2 regions of the Planosporangium spinosum genome follow, and region 2 is predicted to be linked to the other one. Evidence: riboswitches for the same ligand, from Rfam matches in the RefSeq annotation. Region 2 holds a riboswitch; the other holds the start of a gene.
The links. A riboswitch is a leader RNA that binds a small molecule or an ion and turns the genes downstream of it on or off. The one in region 2 is predicted to bind cobalamin.
Positions count from the first base shown of each region.

Region 1: it holds a riboswitch for cobalamin, as region 2 does, so the genes downstream of both, cobN (cobaltochelatase subunit CobN) here and ACNTMW_RS32735 (ribonucleoside-diphosphate reductase subunit alpha) in region 2, are expected to answer to the same signal.

Region 1 covers NZ_JBLYUB010000019.1:45,555-49,005, forward strand. The annotation lists gene ACNTMW_RS23530 (MFS transporter) at 1-546, opposite strand, end outside; gene ACNTMW_RS23535 (YhjD/YihY/BrkB family envelope integrity protein) at 653-1,522, shown strand; cobalamin riboswitch at 1,552-1,728, shown strand; gene cobN (cobaltochelatase subunit CobN) at 1,805-3,451, shown strand, end outside.
Region 2 covers NZ_JBLYUB010000044.1:15,021-18,471, reverse strand. The annotation lists gene ACNTMW_RS32745 (hypothetical protein) at 1-191, shown strand, start outside; gene ACNTMW_RS32740 (histidine phosphatase family protein) at 188-757, opposite strand; cobalamin riboswitch at 1,424-1,636, shown strand; gene ACNTMW_RS32735 (ribonucleoside-diphosphate reductase subunit alpha) at 1,765-3,451, shown strand, end outside.

The DNA.
Region 1 (3,451 bases), on a different contig from region 2:
CAGGATGTCCGGGTTGAGTAGGACCAGTTGGGACGCGGCGCCGATCATGGCACCCAGCCAGTACGTGCCGTTGATCGCGATGTCGACCCGGCCCCGGTAGCGCGCCGGGATCAGTTCGTCGATGGCCGAGTTGATCGCGGTGTACTCGCCGCCGATGCCCATGCCGGCGATGAACCGCATCGCCAGGAACGACCACAGGTTCCAGGCGAACCCGGACAGGCCGTTGAAAACCAGGTAGATGCCCAGGGTGACCAGGAACAGGTTGCGCCGGCCCAGCCGGTCGGACAGCCGCCCGAACACCAGCGCGCCGACCACCTCGCCGAGCAGGTAGACCGAGGCGGTCAGGCCGACCTCGCCCGCGGTCAGGTGGAGGGTGTTCTGGTCCTTGAGTACCGAGGCGATCGACGCCGCCATCTGGATCTCCAGGCCGTCGAGCACCCAGGCCACGCCGAGGGCGACGACCACCAGCCAGTGGAACCGCGCCCAGGGCAGCCGGTCGATACGGGCCGGTACGTCGCTGCGGACTGTTTGTGGGGAACTGGTCATTGGGCACCTCCGTGTCAGCGGTCTTGCCCATGCCGCTGACTGCCCAAACTCGACACCTTAACGACCATTAACTACCGATCGGCACAAAACAATATCTGGAGGGGACGTGGGGACGCTGCGCGCCGTGCCGCGCCGGCTGATCGGCAGGGTCGTCGGCGCGCTGCGCGGCCGTGACCTGGCGCTGCACGCCGCGGCCACCACGTTCTACGGCGGGATCGCCGTGGTACCCGTCAGCCTGCTCACCCTGCGGCTGGCCGCGGCGATCGTGGGCACCGACCGGTTGGCGGCGCGCGCCGGTCGGGTGGCTGCCGCGTTCCCGGCCGAACTGGGCGCGAACCTTGCCGCCACGAGGCTGGTGACGGCCGGACTGCACCTGTCCGCCGCCCAGGCGGTGGCGGCGCTGCTGCCCGCCACCCTGTACGGCGAGGGGCTGCGCCGCTCACTGGTGTCGCTGGCCGGCGGTGCCGCGGCGCGGCGGGAGCGGGCCATCGGGTGGCGCGGCCGGCTGCTCGTGCTGCCGCTGCTCGCCGCGGGCCCCGGGCTGCTGCTGGCGCTGCTGCTGGCGCTGCCCTGGGCGGCCGGGCTGCTCGGCCGGGGCGGCCTGGCCAGCGTCGCGGCGGTGGTGGTGTCGTTCCTGGGCGTGTGGCTCGCACTCAGCCCGGTGGTGATCTGGGTGTACCGGTTCGTCGGCCCGGCGCGCCCGCCCTGGCCGGCGGCCACCGCCGGCGGGTCGTTCGCGGCGGCTAACCTGTCCGGCTTCCTGCACGGCTTCGTGCTGTTCTGGTCGCTGCCGCTGAACCTGGGGCTGCCGTTCGGCGGGTTCGCCGCCGTGGGCGCGGTCGTCGCCGTCGCGCTGTGGCTGTACGTGCTCCACGTCGTCGTCCTGGTCGGGTACGTGTTCACGCGGCAACTGGGCCGGCTCGTCGCCCCGCACCCGTCACCCGGCAGTGGATCGGCGCCGCCGGGCGATCCGTGATGCCGTAGCATCCGCGACGGCGGCAGTGGAGGAACCCGGTGCGAATCCGGGGCGGTCCCGCCACTGTCACCGGGGAGCGACCCTCACCCATGCCACGGCCGGCACACGCCGGTGGGAAGGCGGAGGGGCGACTGCTCTGGGGCGCTGCGCAGCGTCGAGCGCCGAGCCAGAGCAGTCGTACGTGTCGATCCGGGAGCCAGGAGACTCCGGCCGCCGGGGGACGAGAAGTCCCCACCTACGACCCTGCGACCGGGGCGCGGACCCCGACGGGAGTTGCCTCTCATGACGTTCGTCCTGCTTTCCACCGCCGACACCGACCTGCTCGCGGCCCGGGCCAGCGGCGCCGACTGGCGGGTGGCCAATCCGACCCGGCTCGATCCCGCGGACGTGCCCGGCCTGCTCGACGGCGCGGCGCTCGCCGTGGTCCGGCTGCTCGGCGGCCGGCGTACCTGGCCCGAGGGTCTGGACGAGGTGCGGCGTGCCGGGCTGCCGGTGGTGGCGCTCGGTGGTGAGGCCACCCCGGACGCCGAGCTGACCGCGCTGTCGACCGCGGCCACCGGCGTGGTCGGAGACGCGCAGCGCTACCTGGTCGAGGGTGGCCCGGACAACCTGCGCGAGCTGTACCGGTTCCTGTCCGACACGGTGCTGCTCACCGGCGAGGGGTTCGCGGCACCCGCGCCGGCGCCGGCCTACGGTGTGCACGGCACCCACGACCAACGGCCCGACCGGCCGACCGTCGGGGTCGTGTTCTACCGGGCACACGCTCTCGCCGGCAACACCGCGTTCGTCGACACCCTCGCGGCCGCGATCGAGGAGCAGGGCGCCAACGCGCTGCCGATCTTCGCGTCGTCGCTGCGCGCGGTCGACGACGGCCTCGCCGAACTGCTGGGGCGCTGCGACGCGCTGGTGGTGACGGTGCTCGCGGCGGGTGGCACCACGGCCGCCGACGCGAGTGCGGGCGGCGACTCCGACGCCTGGTCGGTGGAGGCGCTCGCGGCGCTGGACGTACCGGTGCTCCAGGGGCTCTGCCTCACGTCGAGCCGCGCCCAGTGGGCCGGCTCCGACGCCGCGCTGAGCCCGATGGACGCGGCGATGCAGGTGGCGATCCCGGAGTTCGACGGCCGACTGATCACGGTGCCGTTCTCGTTCAAGGAGGCCGGCCCGGACGGTATCCCGGTGTACCTCGCCGACCCGGAGCGCGCCGCGCGGGTGGCCGGCATCGCGCTGGCGTACGCCCGGCTTCGGCGCGTCGACAACCGCGACAAGCGGCTGGCGATCGTGCTGTCGTCGTACCCGACGAAGCACTCGCGCGTCGGCAACGCGGTCGGCCTGGACACCCCCGCCTCGGCGGTCTCCCTGCTACGGGCGCTGCGCGCGGCCGGGTACGCCGTGGGCGAGTTCCCTCAAGACGGCGACGCGCTGATCCACTCGCTGATCGCGGCCGGTGGCCACGACGTGGAGTGGCTGACCGAGGACCAGTTGGCGGCGGCGCCGATCCGGGTTCCGTTGTCCGACTACCGGGGCTGGTTCGACGCGCTGCCGGAGTCGCTGCGCGCCGACATGCTGGACGCGTGGGGCGAGCCGCCGGGCGAGCTGTACGTCGACGGCGACGGACCCGATAAGGCAATAGTGCTGGCCGGACTGCAATTTCAAAACGTGACGCTGATGATCCAGCCGCCGCGCGGCTTCGGTGAGAACCCGATCGCGATCTACCACGACCCTGACCTGCCGCCCTCACACCACTACCTCGCCGCGTACCGGTGGCTGGCCGGCAACGTCGACGCCGTCGTGCACCTGGGCAAGCACGGCACCCTCGAGTGGCTGCCCGGCAAGGGGCTCGGCCTGTCCGCCGCCTGCGCCCCGGACGCCGTACTCGGCGACCTGCCGCTGGTGTACCCGTTCATCGTCAACGACCCGGGGGAGGGCACC
Region 2 (3,451 bases):
TCCGGCCCTCACCCGCCGGCCGCGCATGCGGCGGCCGGCCGGTCTGGTTCGGCCTGGTCGACGAGTACGCGCTCGACCGGCTGCAGGCGTGGATCCTCGACGGCGGCCCGGGCCGCGTACCCGTCCCCGACGAGCTGCTGCTCCAGCAGATCGGCCGGCCGCGCACCCGGCCCGCCCCCGTCCGGACCTAGCCGATCGGCAGGCCCGTCGCGCGCAGCGTCCAGCGTCCCGGTCCGCCGGTCAGCACGGTCTGGCGCAGCGGCACCACGTCGACGCGCCAGAACGAGGCCGGGGGCGACGCGAGTACGCCGACGACGGCCGCGCGGATGACGCTCGGGTGGGTGACCGCGACGATCGTGCCGGTTACGGCCGGCAGCTCGTCCAGCCACTCGCGCGCCCGGGTGAGCAGTTCGACGACCGACTCCCCGCCGTGCGGAGCGGCGACGGGGTCGGTCAGCCACGCGGCGACCGCGTCCGGCGCGGCCGCCTCGACCTCGGCGAGGGTACGACCCGCCCACCGGCCCACGTCACCGTCGCGCAGCGCCGCAACGATCTCCGGTTCCAGACCGAGCGCGGCGGCGGTCTGCACGCAGCGGCGCGCCGGAGAGCTGTAGGCGGCCGCCACCCGCCGGAACACCCCGGTCGCCGCGGACGCGCCGGCCAGACCGCGCTCGTCGAGCGGCTCGTCGTCGGGAAATGCCGCCGCCCGCGTCGCCGCGGTCGGCGCGTGACTGACCAGCACCAGCCGGGTACCCACGTCCCGCCCTCCCTCCCACACCATGGACGTCTACCGCCACCAACGACGCGACCCACTCACTCCATGGGTAGCCACGACACAGCTCGAACGGCGGCGCACACCAACCACGGTGGACGTGACGAACGCGGCGCACCCGCGACCAAGCCGCAGCCTAGTCACACAGGTACGCCACTGGCCCACCCAACAGGACGATCTTGCCTGGGAATCGATTGGTTCTCGAACAAGATCAAACCAGGAACGTCCGGAGGGTCGGCACCGTCCAGCCAACCTGGCCAGCAACTCGGCGTGTCCAAAGACACGACCACGGACCTTGGGGCGCCGTGATCGCCACCCCCGCACCCGTCGAGAACGACCTGGTCGCCCCAACCACGCTCGTCCGCGCGCTCGTCGGCTGCGGCCGAGTGTCCACTTGCAAGCAGAACCCACTGACGGCACGCGGCCCGATCGGCGGCCGACTGCACGAGGTGCTCCTTCGACAAATCGTCCGGCACGAACGCCGACCGGCCCGAGCCGGCCCCCGCATGTTCGGATGCGCGCGGCCCCGTGACACGCAGGTCATGGTGTCGCTGGATCGACTCGGCCGTGAATCGGGTTCTTCGAGGCGGGGCCGCACGGACGACACGCCGATACGAGATGTTGTGTGTGACTTCGCGAGCGCACCCATATATGGTGTCGTCCGCAGCTGGTTCGGCCGTCCGTCAAGGCGGCCGTGGCAACAGGGAACCCGGTGGAAATCCGGGACTGCCCCGCAGCGGTGAGTGGGAACGACCGCCGTCAACGAAGCACTGGACCACACGGTCTGGGAAGCGACGGCCAGTAGGCGACCCTTCAGTGGTCACGCCCGCGAGTCCGAAGACCTGCCAGCGCGCCGCACGCCGACCGGTGTGCGGCGGTCGGCGGCCGCGCGGGACGGCCGACGCCACAGCCGGACCACGCGTGTCGCCGCGGGACCGGTGGCGTCCCCTCGCGCGCCCGACGACCGTCGGTGAGTGCCCGAGGAGGGGGACATGACGGTCACGCAAGACCAGACCACCGCGCCGGAGCGCCGGCACGTGATGCAGGTCCGCAAACGCAACGGCGACACCGAGCCGGTCGACGTCGGCAAGATCGTCCGAGCGGTCGAGCGGTGGGTCGCCGACCTGGACGAGGTGGACCCGCTGCGGGTCGCGACGAAGACGATCAGCGGCCTGTACGACGGGGCGAGCACCGCCGAGCTGGACAAGCTGTCGATCCAGACCGCCGCCGAGCTGATCGGCGAGGAACCGCAGTACTCGAAGCTGGCCGCCCGGCTGCTCGCCGCGTACGTCGACAAGGAGGTCCGCAACCAGGGTGTAGCGAGCTTCAGCCAGTCCATCCGGTACGCCCACGATCAGGGACTGATCGGTGACGAGACGGCCGCGTTCGTGGCGGGCAACGCCCGCAAGCTCGACGACGCGGTCGATCCGGCCGGGGATCTGCGCTTCGAGTACTTCGGTCTGCGCACGGTCACCGACCGGTACCTGCTGCACCATCCCGAGTCGCGGCTGGTGGTGGAGACGCCGCAGTACTGGCTGCTGCGGGTGGCGTGCGGTCTGTCGGCCGATCCCGGCGAGGCGATCGGCTTCTACCGGCTGATGTCGTCGGTGGCCTACCTGCCCAGCTCGCCGACGCTGTTCAACTCCGGCACCCGGCACACCCAGATGTCGTCGTGCTTTCTGGTCGACTCGCCGCGCGACGAGCTCGACTCCATCTACGAGCGGTACCACCAGGTGGCGCGGCTGTCGAAGTTCTCCGGCGGCATCGGCATCTCCTGGTCGCGGGTGCGCGGCCGCGGCGCGCTGATCCGCGGCACGAACGGCCGCTCGAACGGGATCGTGCCGTTCCTCAAGACCCTCGACGCCGGCGTGGCCGCGGTCAACCAGGGCGGCCGGCGCAAGGGCGCCGCCTGCGTCTACCTGGAGCCCTGGCACCCCGATGTCGAGGAGTTCCTGGAACTGCGCGACAACACCGGGGAGGAGTCCCGCCGCACGCACAACCTGAACCTGGCCCATTGGATCCCGGACGAGTTCATGCGCCGGGTCGAGGCCGACGCCGACTGGTCGCTGATCGACCCGTCCGACGCCCCCGACCTGCCCGATCTGTACGGCGAGGCGTTCGACGCCGCCTACCGGGTCGCGGAGAAGAAGGCCGTGCGCACCGTGAAGGCCCGGGACCTGTACGGGCGGATGATGCGCACCCTCGCGCAGACCGGCAACGGCTGGATGACGTTCAAGGACCCGTCCAACCGGCTGTCCAACCAGACCGGCGCCCCGGGCAACACCATCCACCTGTCCAACTTGTGCACCGAGATCCTCGAGGTCAACTCCGACGACGAGACCGCCGTGTGCAACCTCGGCTCGATCAACCTGGGCGCGCACGTCACCGCCGACGGCGTCGACTGGGAAAAACTAAGGGCAACGGTGCGCACCGCGGTCGTGTTCCTGGACCGGGTGATCGACATCAACTACTACCCGTCCGCGCAGGCCGCCGCATCGAACCCGCGCTGGCGGCCGGTCGGACTGGGCGTGATGGGGCTGCAGGACGTGTTCTTCACGCTGCGCCTGCCGTTCGACTCGGCCGAGGCGCGGGAGCTGTCCACCCGGGTGCAGGAGGAGATCTTCCTGACCGCGCTGGAGACCTCGGCCGGCCTGGCCGAGCGGTTCGGCCCACACCCGG